Regions from separate parts of the Pantoea sp. X-Soil-MYKO-1289 genome, predicted to be linked through region 2. Evidence: predicted binding sites of a transcription regulator. Region 2 holds the regulator's gene; each other region holds the start of a gene.

Region 1 (3,939 bases), 1.5 Mb from region 2:
CTCTTTATCGGTCAGCGTCTGCGCCGGCGCGACGGTAATGGAGTCGCCGGTGTGAATGCCCATGGCGTCGAAGTTTTCGATAGAGCAGACGATGATGCAGTTGTCGTTCTTGTCGCGCACCACCTCCATCTCATACTCTTTCCAGCCAATCAGCGACTCATCGATCAGCAGCTCGTTGGTCGGCGAGAGGTCAAGGCCGCGTTCGCAGATCTCTTCAAACTCTTCACGGTTATAGGCGATGCCGCCGCCGGTGCCGCCCATGGTGAACGAGGGGCGAATAATGCAGGGGAAGCCAACATCTTCAGCCACGGCCAGCGCTTCTTCCATGGTATGGGCGATGCCTGAACGCGCCGTATCCAGTCCGATGCTTTTCATCGCCACGTCGAAACGGCGGCGATCTTCTGCTTTGTCAATCGCATCAGCCGTGGCGCCAATCATGGTGACGCCGAACTCTTCCAACACGCCCTGACGCTCCAGCTCCAGCGCGCAGTTCAGCGCGGTCTGTCCGCCCATGGTCGGCAGCACCGCATCCGGGCGCTCTTTTTCGATAATTTTGCGTACCACTTCCCAGTGAATCGGCTCGATATAGGTCGCATCAGCCATCTCCGGGTCGGTCATAATGGTCGCCGGGTTGGAGTTCACCAGAATGACGCGGTAGCCCTCTTCGCGCAGCGCCTTACACGCCTGCGCGCCAGAGTAGTCAAACTCACAGGCCTGGCCGATAACAATCGGGCCTGCGCCAAGGATCAGGATGGATTTTATATCTGTACGTTTCGGCATTTTCTGGCTCCTGATTACTTAGCTTTCGAACGGTAGGCTTCGATCAGCTCGATAAAGTGATCGAACAGCGGCGCAGCGTCGTGCGGGCCCGGGCTCGCTTCCGGATGTCCCTGGAAGCTGAACGCCGGTTTATCGGTGCGGTGAATGCCCTGCACCGTTTTGTCGAACAGCGAAATGTGCGTCACGCGCAGGTTCGCCGGCAGGGTGGCGTCATCAACGGCGAAGCCGTGGTTTTGCGCGGTGATCATGACGCGATTGTTGTCGAGATCCTGCACCGGATGGTTGCCGCCGTGGTGGCCAAGCTTCATCTTCACCGTTTTCGCGCCGCTCGCCAGCGCCAGCAGCTGATGGCCGAGGCAGATGCCGAACACCGGAACCTCGGTCTCGAGGAAGGCTTTGATCGCGCTGATGGCGTAATCGCACGGCTCCGGGTCGCCCGGTCCGTTAGAGAGGAAAATCCCGTCTGGGTTAAGCTTCAGCACCTCTTCGGCAGGCGTCTGCGCCGGCACCACCGTCAGGCGACAGCCGCGATCCACCAGCATGCGGAAGATATTGAATTTCACGCCGTAATCGTAGGCCACGACGTGATACGGCAGCGCTTCCGCGCTCTTCGCCTGCGGCAGGCCCTCGTTCAGCGTCCAGGAGCCCTGCTGCCAGCTATAGGTCTCCGCCGTTGTGACTTCTTTCGCCAGATCCATCCCTTTCAGCCCCGGGAACGCCTGCGCTTTCTGCAGCGCCAGCGCCGCATCCGGGTTGTCGCCCGCGATGATGCAGCCGTTTTGCGCCCCTTTTTCGCGCAGCAGGCGCGTCAGCTTGCGGGTGTCGATATCGGCGATGCCCACCACGTTGTTGCGCTGCAGATAAGCCGACAGGCTCTCTTCGCTGCGGAAGTTGCTGACAATCAGCGGCAGGTCGCGGATGACCAGGCCTTGCGCGTGAATTTGCGTGGATTCTGCGTCAGCGGCGTTGACGCCGACATTGCCGATATGGGGATAAGTGAGGGTGACGATCTGGCGGGAATAGGAGGGATCAGTGAGTATTTCTTGATAACCGGTCATTGACGTATTGAAAACGACCTCCCCCACTGCCGATCCCGTTGCCCCTATGGCCCGACCGTGGAATTGGGTTCCGTCTTCCAGAACCAAGAGCGCTGACTTAATCAAAACATCCTCCAGGGAATAAACAGTCACAATATTTGCATATTAATTCAAAATTTGGCCCTGAATCAAGGCAAAAACCGCCTGAGTGGTCGATTTTTGGCAAATTGCGCGCATTCTAATGATCGCACTCAGCCTTGTCTACCCTGAAGCGCGATTTTTTAGTGGTTTTCGAGTCACTGAAGGGTAAAACCAGGAATAAGTCGCAAAAAAGCGATATTACCGGCAGGAATAAACGGTTGCCTGAGAGAAATAAAATAAAAGCGGGCCGTGAAGACCACTATTTTTGACCAAATGGTCAAAAAAGGTCTTTTTTTAACCTCAACCACTATAAAAAACCCAACTTTCACACAACTCGTATCAAAAATAATGTAAAGACGTTATTTTCACAAAAAATAAAGGGCGATAATGCTATCGCCCTGTTCAATCAACCGGTTACTGATTGAAATAACCACATCACGATGGTACACAACATCACAACATCGACAAATCCAGCACGTCTCGCATATCGTAAAGGCCGGATTTCTTCTCTTTCAGCCACAATGCCGCCTTAACCGCGCCATTGGCGAAGGTCATACGGCTTGAAGCCTTGTGGGTAATCTCAACACGCTCGCCAGTATCCGCAAACATTGCCGTATGCTCGCCGACGATATCGCCCGCGCGCACCGTGGCAAAACCGATAGTCTGCGGCTTGCGCTCGCCGGTATGGCCTTCGCGCGCGTAGACGGCATGATCCTTTAAATCCCAGCTCATGGCGTCGGCAATCGCTTCGCCCATCGCCAGCGCCGTGCCGGAAGGCGCATCAACCTTATGACGATGGTGCGCTTCGACAATTTCGATATCGGCGTAGTCGCCCATCACCTTCGCCGCTTTCTCCAGCAGCTTAAGCACCAGATTTACGCCGACGCTGAAATTGGCGGCGAAGACGATGCTGATATCGGCGGCGGCGGCCTGAATCGCCGCTTTGCCCGCGTCGTCGAAGCCGGTGGTGCCGATCACCATCGCCTTGTTGTATTCGCGGCACAGCGCCAGATAGTGCAGCGTGCCTTCAGGACGGGTGAAATCCACCAGCACGTCAAAATCATCCATCACGCTGCGTAAATCGTCGGCGATAATCACGCCGTTTTTCCCCAGCCCGGCCAGTTCGCCGGCGTCGCTGCCAGTCAGCGAGGATCCTGGACGCACCAGCGCGGCGCCCAGCTCGACGCCCTCTGCCTGCTGCGTCGCCTCAATCAGATTGCGTCCCATGCGGCCGGACGCGCCTACGATGGCAATGCGGTAATTACTCATATTTATTCATTCCTGATACAAAACTATGCATGCAAAGCGCAATCAGGTTAACGGTCAGTTACCAGACGCGCCACTACTAAACCGGGATAATTAGAATTTCAGGGTAGCGCTTACCGATTATCAGTAAAAGCAATTCCGCTGGCTGGAACTCAACCCTTTCGCCCATAAAAAAGGCCGACTGTCGTCGGCCTTTCAGCAAGCTGAGGTGCTGGATTACTGCACGTTGCGCACTTCGACGCGCAGCTCTTTCGGCACTTCAAAAACAATGTTCTCTTCGCGGCCGATCAGCTCGATGGCCGCTTCGCCACCCATTTCGCGCAGGCGCTGGATCACCTGCTGCACCAGAATGTCGGGCGCCGATGCGCCAGCGGTTACGCCGATACACGCAATGCCTTTTACCCACTCCTCCTGGATGTCATCCGCGGAGTCGATCAGTTTCGCCAGCTTGCCGGCACGCTGCGCCAGCTCCGCCAGGCGATTGGAGTTTGAAGAGTTTTTCGAGCCGACCACCAGCACCACTTCCGCATCGCGCGCCAGCACGCGCACCGCTTCCTGACGGTTGGTGGTGGCATAGCAGATATCGTCTTTACGCGGCCCGATAATTGCTGGAAAGCGCGCGCGCAGCGCATCGATCACGTCAGAGGTATCATCGACCGACAGCGTGGTCTGCGTCATAAAGCAGAGATTGCTCTCATCCTTTACCTGCAGCTTA
Region 2 (3,939 bases):
CTCATACTGGCGCTGATAATGCCGGGCGAGGTATTGAAGCTGATGCGCATCGCGCCGAAGGCGGGCAAATACATATCGGTCGCCAGAAAGCCCAGCATGCTGAGCAGGGCGAGGTAAGGCATAAATCCTTTTGATGACAGCATGGTTTTTAATCTCATTTTCGTCAGGCAGGTTAAACGCGGCAAAGTGTAAAAGGGTGCGCCTGCCGCTGTGAAACGTTAATATTTGCAGAGTGCTGTGAAAATTTTTGAAAGGAAAAAGCATGTGGTCCGAATATGCGCTTGAAGTGGTAGACGCCGTGGCGCGCACCGGCAGTTTTAGCGCCGCCGCGCAGGAGCTGCATCGCGTGCCTTCTGCCGTCAGCTATACGGTGCGCCAGCTGGAAACCTGGCTGGCGGTGCCGCTGTTCGAACGGCAGCATCGCGAGGTGGCGTTGACCGCCGCTGGCGAGCATTTTGTGCGCGAGGGCCGTGAGGTTATCAAAAAAATGCTCGCTACCCGCAGACAGTGTCAGCAGCTGGCGAACGGCTGGCGCGGGCAGCTCAGCATCGCGGTCGATCGCATCGTGAAGCTGCCGCGCAGTCGTCAGCTGGTGACCGACTTCTATCGCCACTTTCCCGATATGGAGCTGCACATCAGCTATGAGGTGTTTAACGGCGTCTGGGACGCGCTGGCCGACGGACGCGTCGACGTGGCGATCGGCGCCACCCAGGCGATCCCGGTCGGCGGGCGTTTCTCCTTTCGCGATATGGGCGCGCTGAACTGGCGCTGCGTCGTGGCGCGCCAGCATCCGCTGACGCGGCAGCCGCAGCTCGACGACGACGCGCTACGCGCCTGGCCGTCGCTGGTGCTGGAGGATACCTCGCGCGCGCTGCCGCGGCGCATGACCTGGACGCTGGATAACCAGCGGCGACTGGTGGTACCGGACTGGCAGGCGGGGCTGGCGTGCGTGCTGGATGGCTTATGCGTGGCGATGATGCCGGGCCATCTGGCGCGTCCGCTGCTGGATAAGGGCGAGCTGGCGGAGCTGACGCTGCCTGCGCCCTTTCCGGAAAGTCCCTGCTGCGTGAGCTGGTCGGAGGCGCGCGCATCGCCGGCGCTCAGCTGGCTGCTCAGCTATCTCGGCGATGCGCGAACGCTCAATCAGGAGTGGTTAAGCGAGGATTAACGGCGGTAGTCGCGAAAAGGGCCGTCGCCGACCGAGCGGCGCTCAATCAGCGTGGGATGCACTTCGATGGTCTGCGACACTTCGCGTTTGCTGGTAATGCGGTCGAGCAGCATCTCCAGCGCCTTCTCGCCCAGCTGGGCTTTCGGCTGATGCACGGTAGTCAGCGCCGGCGTGAAGTAGCGCGCGTTGCGCACGTTGTCATAGCCGATCACCGAAATATCCTGCGGCACGCGCAGCCCCATCTCGTCGGCGGCGCAGATCGCGCCCATCGCCATAATATCGCCGCCGCAGAAGATCGCCGTTGGGCGCTGCTTCTGCTGCAGGATCTGCTGCATCGCCTGATAGCCCGATTCCGGCTCGAAATCGCCCTGAACGATCCACTCGGGACGTACCGCGATGCCCGCTTCCTGCAGCGCTTGCAAAAAGCCCGCATGGCGCCCGCCGCCGGTATTGCGCTCCAGCTGGCCGGGAATGGCGCCGATATCGCGATGGCCGCGCTCAATAAGATAGCGTCCCGCCAGATAGCCGCCCTGGAAGGCGTTATCGAGCACGGTGTCGGTAAAGTCGCCGCGCGATTCGCCCCAGTCCATCACCACCATCGGAATATTGCGGTTCTCTTCCAGCATCTTCAGCAAATCGTCCGGATACTCGGAGCACATCACCAGCAGGCCGTCGACGCGCTTTTGCGCCATCATCGACAGATAGGCGCGCTGCTTCTGCAGATCGTTATGAGCGTTGCCGAGAATGAGGGTATAGCCGCGCTCAAAGCAGTGATGCTCGACCGCTTCGATGATTTCCGCAAAATAGGGCGCTTCGCTGGAGGTGGCGAGCAGCCCCAGCGTTTTGGTGTGGTTGACCTTCAGGCTGCGCGCCACGGCGCTGGGCGAATAGTGTAATTCCTGTATCGCCTGCCAGACGGCGTTGCGCGTCTCTTCCGCAACGAAGCGCGTTTTATTGATCACGTGGGAAACGGTGGTGGTGGAAACACCCGCGCGCTTCGCGACATCTTTAATTGTTGCCATTGAAAAGAGACTCCAGAACTTATCAATAAGCCACTGATAAGCATAATGTTAAACGTTTGCGTCCGCTAAGAGAGTTTTCTGTTAATTCGCTACAGTTTTTGTCGGTGAAATACTCACTGGGCAGGACAAAACAGGGGCTGTTGCGTGCGAACGGCACGGGCGTTGCGTCAGTTGCGCAACAAAGCCGGGGATTCTAACAAGGCTTGCGGGATAAAACGAGATTTTTACCGGCAACTATGGGAAAATCGCATAAGACCCTGACAACTGTGTGGATAAGGAGAGGTAATGAGCACCGATTTGAAACTGGCATTAATGACTACCGGCGCGGCGCTGCTGATGATTGTGGCGTTTGGTTTTACCGCCGTCATGCACTAACAGAGAGCGATAAAAAAACCGGGATTATCCCGGTTTTTTTATGGCGTTTAGCGAATGGTTTTCGGCGTCATCACTCGTCGCGCGCCGATATAGTGACGCTGCCAGTAATCATCCGAAAGCCCGCTAATCTGGATATCTTTGCCGGTGCGCGGCGACTGAATAAATTTGCCGTTGCCAAGGTAAACCCCAACGTGGTCGGCGGTGCCGCGGCCGTTGATACGGAAGAAGACCAGATCGCCTTTCTCCAGCGACTCGCGCTTGACCGGCGCAGCGTCGCGCAGGTGATACATTTCGTTGGCGGTGCGTGGAATTCTGAATTTCACCAAATCTTTATAGGCGTACCAGACGAGGCCGCTGCAGTCAAAACCGGTATGCGGCGAGGTACCGCCCCACTGGTAGGGCTTGCCCAGCTGACCCATCAGTTTGGTCATCGCCGTTTCGCGCGCTTTCTGGTAGCGCAGGCGATGGGACTTGCTCATTTTGATGGTAGAGGTGTCGTCGGCATTCAGCTGCGGGAGAGTGGCGGCTTTTGCGGTGCTCAGCGTGCGCTGGCGGCCATAGCGTTTGTGAGAAGATTTAAGGGTTTTTTTCGTATCGGCGGCGGAAGGGGAAAGCTTAGCCGTTTCAATTTTCTTCTGCTTTTTCAGTTTGAGTTTTTGCGCAGTAGAAGGGCGCGTTTTTTTCGCGCTGGTTTTGACCGGTCGCCGTTTGCGGCGCTCATCTTCGCGCGCGCTTTTTTTCTCCGCCTTGTGCAGGCTGGCGTTAACCGGCGCTTGCGGCGAGGCCGAAGCGATGTTCATGAACAGCTGCGCGAAAGCTAATATAAAGAGCGTAATCAGTAATCGCATAGTCCGGTTACAGGGTTAGCGGTTACGACAACAGGCCGTAACGTGGTTAGAAAAATCTGATCGGAGATCAGCGCCGGGGCCATTCTAAGCCAGGTTTTTTTCAAAAGTTAAGCCATTTTTCTATTAAACTGTTACAGGGTTGCAGTTGAGTTTAAAATAAGCAATTTCAGCAGCTTATAGCAGCAAAGTTATTACCAGTTATGAACAGCTTAAGTTTTGATTATCGTCAGAAAAACGCAGATCTTTAGTAAAGAACTTAACAAACATGGCGGTTTCGCCTGGCAAGCGAGAAATTGTCGTTTTCAGGGACGGGGCGAAGTCGCTACAATAAACAAACACGAAGTAGGGAATTAAGGAAGGCAATTATGAGTACTGTAGAAAAAATTCAGCGCCAGATCGCAGAAAACCCGGTCCTGCTGTACATGAAAGGCTCGCCGAAACTGCCAAGCTGCGGTTTCTCTGCGCAGGCGGTGCAGGCGCTCTCTGCCTGCGGTGAGCGCTTTGCTTACGTGGATATTCTGCAGAA
Region 3 (3,939 bases), 1.9 Mb from region 2:
TATGAGGTCCGCTTGCTCTCGCGAGGTCGCTTCTCTTTGTATGCGCCATTGTAGCACGTGTGTAGCCCTACTCGTAAGGGCCATGATGACTTGACGTCATCCCCACCTTCCTCCGGTTTATCACCGGCAGTCTCCTTTGAGTTCCCGACCGAATCGCTGGCAACAAAGGATAAGGGTTGCGCTCGTTGCGGGACTTAACCCAACATTTCACAACACGAGCTGACGACAGCCATGCAGCACCTGTCTCACGGTTCCCGAAGGCACTAAGGCATCTCTGCCAAATTCCGTGGATGTCAAGAGTAGGTAAGGTTCTTCGCGTTGCATCGAATTAAACCACATGCTCCACCGCTTGTGCGGGCCCCCGTCAATTCATTTGAGTTTTAACCTTGCGGCCGTACTCCCCAGGCGGTCGACTTAACGCGTTAGCTCCGGAAGCCACTCCTCAGGGGAACAGCCTCCAAGTCGACATCGTTTACGGCGTGGACTACCAGGGTATCTAATCCTGTTTGCTCCCCACGCTTTCGCACCTGAGCGTCAGTCTTTGTCCAGGGGGCCGCCTTCGCCACCGGTATTCCTCCAGATCTCTACGCATTTCACCGCTACACCTGGAATTCTACCCCCCTCTACAAGACTCTAGCCTGCCAGTTTCGAATGCAGTTCCCAGGTTAAGCCCGGGGATTTCACATCCGACTTGACAGACCGCCTGCGTGCGCTTTACGCCCAGTAATTCCGATTAACGCTTGCACCCTCCGTATTACCGCGGCTGCTGGCACGGAGTTAGCCGGTGCTTCTTCTGCGGGTAACGTCAATCGACGCGGTTATTAACCGCATCGCCTTCCTCCCCGCTGAAAGTACTTTACAACCCGAAGGCCTTCTTCATACACGCGGCATGGCTGCATCAGGCTTGCGCCCATTGTGCAATATTCCCCACTGCTGCCTCCCGTAGGAGTCTGGACCGTGTCTCAGTTCCAGTGTGGCTGGTCATCCTCTCAGACCAGCTAGGGATCGTCGCCTAGGTGAGCCGTTACCCCACCTACTAGCTAATCCCATCTGGGCACATCCGATGGTGTGAGGCCCGAAGGTCCCCCACTTTGGTCTCGCGACGTTATGCGGTATTAGCTACCGTTTCCAGTAGTTATCCCCCTCCATCGGGCAGTTTCCCAGACATTACTCACCCGTCCGCCACTCGCCACCCAAAGAGCAAGCTCTTCTGTGCTGCCGTTCGACTTGCATGTGTTAGGCCTGCCGCCAGCGTTCAATCTGAGCCATGATCAAACTCTTCAATTTAAGTTTGATTTGCTTAAACCAGTTAAGCGGTGCTCATCTGTAAAACGTCATAATGAATGTCATTATGTGTCCACTCGTGAGGCTTGATATTTTTTAAGCCCGGAGGCTTTGATATCTGCTCTCGAGTGCCCACACAGATTGTCTGATAAATTGTTAAAGAGCGGTGCATCCAGCGGCTCAGCCTGCTGCTGCGAGGTGGCGTATATTACGCTACTCTCTGTGTCAGTCAAGCGTTTATTTTCGCTCTGACTGACGGTGACTTTCATCACCTCAACACCGCATTCCGTAAGCCGTTGTGCCGTGTCGATGGAGGCGCATTATAGGGAGTCGTTCAGAGAGCGCAACAGCTAAATTGCAGAAAAATGACCGTTCGCTGCATTCCACAGCAAAACCCCGCCTTATACGTGATTACCCACAAAGTTATCCACAATGCATTTCAAAACGAATTTTTGCGAGCAGCACGCAAACGTTTTCGCTACAATGCCCCGCGACGTCACGGATGCCCCTTTTCGGGGCGTTACCTGAAGTTTCGCCTCTTTTTATTCATAAGAAGATCGCTAAGCTTGATGTAACGCTCTTATTTACGCGAAACAAAGCCAAGGGATAAAACCACCATGCAACAACGTCGTCCTGTACGCCGCGCTCTGCTGAGTGTCTCAGACAAAGCAGGTATCCTCGAATTTGCTCAGGCGCTCTCCAGCCGCGGCGTCGAACTCCTCTCTACAGGCGGAACCGCTCGCCTGCTGGCCGATGCGGGTCTCGCCGTTACCGAAGTGTCTGACTACACCGGCTTCCCGGAAATGATGGATGGACGCGTCAAAACGCTGCACCCGAAAGTGCATGGCGGCATTCTGGGTCGTCGCGGCCAGGATGATGCCATTATGGCGCAGCACGCTATCGAACCTATCGATATGGTGGTGGTTAACCTCTATCCCTTCGCGCAAACCGTCGCGCGCGAAGGCTGCACGCTGGAAGATGCGGTCGAGAATATCGATATCGGCGGCCCGACCATGGTGCGCTCAGCCGCCAAGAACCATAAAGACGTAGCGATTGTGGTCAAGAGCAGCGACTACGACGCCATTGTGGCGGAGCTGGACGCCAACGAAAACTCGCTGACGCTGGAAACCCGTTTTGACCTTGCGATTAAAGCGTTTGAGCATACCGCGGCCTACGACAGCATGATCGCCAACTACTTTGGCTCGCTGGTTCCCGCCTATCATGGGGAGCGTAATCAACCCGCCGGCCGTTTCCCGCGCACGCTCAACCTGAACTTCATTAAGAAGCAGGATATGCGCTACGGCGAAAACAGCCATCAGGACGCCGCCTTCTATATAGAAGAGAACGTGCAGGAAGCGTCGGTGGCGACCGCGCAGCAGGTGCAGGGCAAAGCGCTCTCCTATAACAACATTGCCGATACCGACGCGGCGCTGGAGTGCGTGAAGGCGTTCAGCGAAGCGGCGTGCGTTATCGTCAAACATGCTAACCCCTGCGGCGTCGCCGTTGGCGCATCGATCCTTGAGGCGTACGAGCGCGCTTATCAGACCGACCCGACCTCTGCCTTCGGCGGCATTATCGCTTTCAACCGCGAGCTGGATGAAGCCACCGCGCAGGCGATCATCAGCCGTCAGTTCGTCGAAGTGATCATCGCCCCTTCCGCCAGCGAAGCGGCGCTGAAAGTTACGGCGGCCAAGCAGAACGTTCGCGTGCTGGTTTGCGGCCAGTGGCAGGCGCGCGTCGCCGGTCTCGACTTTAAACGCGTTACCGGCGGCCTGCTGGTGCAGGATCGCGATCTGGGCATGGTAGACGCGAGCCAGCTGCGCGTGGTCAGCAAGCGTCAGCCGAGCGAGCAGGAGCTGCGCGACGCGCTCTTCTGCTGGAAGGTCGCGAAGTTCGTGAAATCCAACGCCATCGTTTATGCGCGCGACAATATGACCATCGGCATCGGCGCCGGCCAGATGAGCCGCGTCTACTCCGCTAAGATCGCCGGCATCAAGGCGGCGGACGAAGGGCTGGAGGTAAAAGGCTCGGCGATGGCTTCCGATGCGTTCTTCCCGTTCCGCGACGGTATCGATGCCGCGGCGGCCGTCGGCGTCACCTGCGTTATCCAGCCGGGCGGCTCTATTCGCGACGAGGAGGTTATCGCCGCGGCAGATGAGCACGGCATCGCCATGATCTTCACTGACATGCGCCACTTCCGCCATTAATTATCCGGAGAGCAATATGAAAATTTTAGTGATTGGCAACGGCGGTCGTGAACACGCTCTGGCCTGGAAAGCGGCGCAGTCGCCGCTGGCGGAAACGGTATTCGTCGCGCCCGGCAACGCCGGCACCGCGCTGGAGCCCGCGCTGCAAAATGTTGATATCAGCCCGACCGATATCCCTGCCCTGCTGGCGTTCGCCCAGCGCGAAGCGATCGACCTGACCATCGTCGGTCCGGAAGCGCCGCTGGTTATCGGCGTGGTCGACGCCTTCCGCGCGGCGGGTCTGAAGATTTTCGGCCCGACCAAAAACGCCGCGCAGCTGGAAGGCTCCAAAGCCTTTACCAAAGATTTCCTTGCCCGCCACCATATTCCTACCGCGGAGTATCGCAACTTTACGGATGTTGAAGTCGCGCTGGCATACCTGCACGAGAAAGGCGCGCCTATCGTCATC
Region 4 (3,939 bases), 1.1 Mb from region 2:
TTGATTTCCTGCAGAAAAACGGCATTGAGAAGAAAGATATCGATGCCGCCAACCTCAGCACGCAGCCGGAATATGACTATACCAAAGAGGGCAAGTCGGTGCTGAAAGGCTACCGCGCGGTGCGTCAGGTGCAGGTGACGCTGCGTCAGCTGGATAAGCTGAACGAGCTGCTGGACGGCGCGCTGAAAAGCGGGCTGAACGAGATCCGCTCGGTTGAGCTGGGCGTCACCAATCCCGACAGCTATAAGGCGCAGGCGCGCAAGGCGGCGATTGATAACGCGACGCAGCAGGCCGCAGCGCTGGCGGAAGGCTTTAACGCGAAGCTTGGCCCGGTTTACAGCATTCGCTACCACGTGGCCAACTATCAGCCGATGCCGATGGCGCGCATGTATAAAGCCGCCGCGCCGGCTGCGGATACCTCCGCGCAGCAGACCTACGAGCAGCAGAGCATTCACTTCGACGATCAGGTGGATGTGGTGTTCGATATCAAGCCGAATGCGGCAGGCACGCAGCAGTAATGGAAAAGGGGCGCTAAGCGCCCCTTTTTTTGATTGTTTGTCAGACAACAAATAAGACAAACGCGGGTGGCGTGCGCACCTTGCTTAAGGCGCGCGCTTGCTCAGGCCGCTAAATCATCCTGGCGCAGCACGCGATGGCCGTGGGAGATTAGCGCGTCGGTGACGCGGCGCATCAGGCGGCTCTCCGGCGCGAAGCGGTGCCAGTAAAGCATGCGACGCTGGCAAAGGCCCGGCGTCAAATCGAGCAGTTCGCCGCTGGCCAGCTCGCGCTCAATCTGCAGGTGCGGGATCATACAGCAGGTCGACCCCTGACGCGCCAGCTGCACAAAGGCTTCCGAAGAGTTAACGATATGGCAGGGCACGCTGCCCGGCGACAGATCGAAATTCTGCTGTAAAAAGGCCTGATGCATATCGTCGAGATGGTCAAAAGCGACCGCTGGCGCCTTGAGCAGCGCCGAGCGCGTCACGCCGTTGGGGAAGTAGCGCGCGGCGAACTCCGGCGAGGCGACGAACAGATAGTCGAGCGCGCCAAGCTGATCGACCAGGCAGCTCGGCAGCGGCTGCGGCTGAATACTGACCGCGCCCACCACTTCGCCGCGGCGCAGCCGTTCCTGCGTACGGGTTTCATCTTCGACCTGCAAATTAAGGCGCACCGGCGAGTCCGCCAGCACATCTTTCAGCGCAGGCAGCAGCCAGGTCGCCAGGCTGTCGGCGTTAACCGCCAGCGACAGCAGCAGCGGCGTGGTGCCGCCGTTCTCGTCGCTCAGCCACTCCTCTTCCAGCAGCTCTACCTGATGCAGCAGCGCCAGCAGCTTCTGTCCCTGTTCGGTGGGGCGCGGCGGCACGGTACGCACCAGCAGCGGCTGGCCAAACAGATTCTCCAGCTGCTTGATACGCTGCGATACGGCCGACTGCGTAATGCATAACTTTTGTGCGGCGCGCTCAAAGCCGCGTTCGCGAATCACTGCGTCCAGCGCCTGAAGCGTTCGATAATCGGGGCGTTTCATTGTTGTTCTCTCTCCTTCAGGGTGGACGATACTATGCCACAAAAAATTCATCTGGCGCGCGTCGAAGGCGCTTTCCCTGCGCCGCGCGTCGCCTTTTTTGCGGGCTGGCTTCCAAAGCGATCACGTCAGCGGAAACAGCCGCGCACATTCGGCGAGCGTTGCTTTATACTACGCGCACTTCGTTGTCGCACAGGTTTTAAACATATCATGACCCAGGATGAACTGAAAAAAGCCGTAGGCTGGGCCGCACTGAAATATGTGCAGCCGGGTAGTGTCGTCGGCGTCGGCACCGGCTCCACCGCCGCGCACTTTATCGATGCGCTCGCCACGATGAAACATCAGATAGAGGGCGCGGTCTCCAGCTCGGAAGCCTCGACGCTGAAGCTGAAAGCGCTTGGCATTCCGGTCTTCGATCTCAATGAGATCGACGATCTGGCGATCTACGTCGACGGCGCGGATGAGATCAACCCGCAGATGCAGATGATCAAAGGCGGCGGCGCGGCCCTGACGCGCGAGAAGATCGTGGCGGCCGTCGCGCGCAAGTTCATCTGCATCGCCGACGCCTCGAAAGAGGTGGACGTGCTGGGGCATTTCCCGCTGCCGGTCGAGGTGATCCCGATGGCGCGCGCCTTCGTCGCCCGCGAGCTGGTTAAGCTCGGCGGCCTGCCGGAGTATCGCCAGCATGTCGTCACCGATAACGGCAATATTATTCTCGATGTGCATAACCTGACGATTCTCGATCCCGTCGCGCTGGAGAAAAGCATCAACGCATTGCCCGGCGTGGTCACCGTCGGCTTGTTTGCTACGCGCGGCGCCGATATCGCCCTGATCGGCACGCCGGACGGCGTAAAAACCATCGAAAAATGATCTGTCCGGCGCGATAAACGCGCCGGTTATTTCCCTGCGCAAAACATCTTTTCTTTCGCTGCCTAAATTCGGTGACTTATGTCACATAACCGTCATCCACAGCAGGTTCGTTCTTTGTTCGTCGTTCAGCTCCCGATTTTGTGCGGCAATGTGCTGGGCTCAGCCTTGCCCGTGCTGACCGCGAGGCAAACGGTTGTATTGCCGCAGGCGTAATTTTTGATATTTTGACAGAAGGCGCGCTTATGGCGGCCATTGTTGAAATCACAATAGGGTCGGGGAAATGGCAAAGGTATCACTGGAAAAAGACAAGATTAAGTTCCTGCTGGTGGAAGGCGTTCACCAGAGCGCGCTGGAAAATCTGCGCGCGGCGGGTTACACCAACATCGAATTCCATAAAGGCGCGCTGGATGACGAAGCGCTGAAAGCCTCCATTCGGGATGCGCACTTCATCGGCATCCGCTCCCGCACCCAACTGACGGAAGAGATTTTCGCCGCGGCGGAAAAACTGGTCGCCGTAGGCTGTTTCTGCATCGGCACCAATCAGGTCGATCTTAACGCGGCGGCGACGCGCGGCATTCCAGTGTTCAACGCGCCGTTCTCCAATACCCGCTCGGTCGCCGAACTGGTTATCGGCGAAATGCTGCTGATGCTGCGCGGCATTCCTGAAGCGAACGCCAAAGCGCACCGCGGCATCTGGAACAAAAACGCCGTCGGCTCGTTTGAGGCGCGCGGCAAAAAGCTCGGCATCGTCGGCTACGGCCATATCGGCATGCAGCTTGGCGTGCTGGCTGAAAGCCTGGGCATGCACGTCTTTTTCTACGACATCGAAAATAAACTGCCGCTCGGCAACGCCACCCAGGTGCGCCACCTGGCCGACCTGCTGAATATGAGCGACGTGGTGAGCCTGCACGTGCCGGAAACCCCCTCGACGCAGGATATGATCGGCGCGCAGGAGCTGGCGCAGATGAAGAAGGGCGCGTTGCTGATCAACGCTTCGCGCGGCACCGTGGTCGATATTCCGGCGCTGTGCGACGCGCTGGGGAGCAAGCATCTGGCGGGCGCCGCAATCGACGTCTTCCCGCTTGAGCCGGCGACCAACAGCGAACCCTTTAATTCGCCGCTGTGCGAGTTCGATAACGTGATCCTGACGCCGCACATCGGCGGATCGACCCAGGAGGCGCAGGAGAATATCGGTATCGAAGTCGCGGGCAAGCTGGCTAAATATTCCGATAACGGCTCAACGCTCTCGGCGGTCAACTTCCCGGAAGTGTCGCTGCCGATGCACGGCGCCAGCGCCAGCCGTCTGCTGCACATTCATGAAAACCGTCCGGGCGTGCTGACGGCCATCAACCAGATCTTTGCCGAACAGGGCATCAACATCGCTGCGCAGTTCCTGCAAACTTCGCCGATGATGGGTTACGTGGTTATCGATATCGATGCGCCGCAGGATCTGGCGGACAAAGCGCTGCAGCTGATGAAGGCGATCCCGGGCACCATTCGCGCTCGTCTGCTCTACTGATTCCGCTTTACTGAAACCGGGCCGTCTG

Evidence for each region. Region 2 encodes PurR, which represses purine synthesis genes. Its sites were predicted from a motif close to CANGCAAACGTTTGCNTG; they were not measured.
Region 1: carA (glutamine-hydrolyzing carbamoyl-phosphate synthase small subunit) is a predicted target of PurR. The motif match lies at 2,166-2,183, and genes of this name have one in related genera.
Region 3: purH (bifunctional phosphoribosylaminoimidazolecarboxamide formyltransferase/IMP cyclohydrolase) is a predicted target of PurR. The motif match lies at 1,747-1,764, and genes of this name have one in related genera.
Region 4: serA (phosphoglycerate dehydrogenase) is a predicted target of PurR. The motif match lies at 2,575-2,592, and genes of this name have one in related genera.

The regions. Positions count from the first base shown of each region.
Region 1 covers NZ_AP036004.1:3,354,381-3,358,319, forward strand. The annotation lists gene carB (carbamoyl-phosphate synthase large subunit) at 1-780, opposite strand, end outside; gene carA (glutamine-hydrolyzing carbamoyl-phosphate synthase small subunit) at 795-1,943, opposite strand; gene dapB (4-hydroxy-tetrahydrodipicolinate reductase) at 2,412-3,227, opposite strand; gene ispH (4-hydroxy-3-methylbut-2-enyl diphosphate reductase) at 3,441-3,939, opposite strand, start outside.
Region 2 covers NZ_AP036004.1:1,860,896-1,864,834, forward strand. The annotation lists gene punC (purine nucleoside transporter PunC) at 1-143, opposite strand, end outside; gene punR (DNA-binding transcriptional activator PunR) at 263-1,168, shown strand; gene purR (HTH-type transcriptional repressor PurR) at 1,165-2,190, opposite strand; gene cydH (cytochrome bd-I oxidase subunit CydH) at 2,476-2,565, shown strand; gene AC6I7Z_RS08935 (C40 family peptidase) at 2,613-3,413, opposite strand; gene AC6I7Z_RS08940 (Grx4 family monothiol glutaredoxin) at 3,776-3,939, shown strand, end outside.
Region 3 covers NZ_AP036004.1:3,766,985-3,770,923, forward strand. The annotation lists rRNA gene AC6I7Z_RS17920 (16S ribosomal RNA) at 1-1,287, opposite strand, end outside; gene purH (bifunctional phosphoribosylaminoimidazolecarboxamide formyltransferase/IMP cyclohydrolase) at 1,902-3,491, shown strand; gene purD (phosphoribosylamine--glycine ligase) at 3,508-3,939, shown strand, end outside.
Region 4 covers NZ_AP036004.1:747,743-751,681, forward strand. The annotation lists gene AC6I7Z_RS03570 (oxidative stress defense protein) at 1-518, shown strand, start outside; gene AC6I7Z_RS03575 (LysR family transcriptional regulator ArgP) at 620-1,525, opposite strand; gene rpiA (ribose-5-phosphate isomerase RpiA) at 1,733-2,392, shown strand; gene serA (phosphoglycerate dehydrogenase) at 2,673-3,911, shown strand.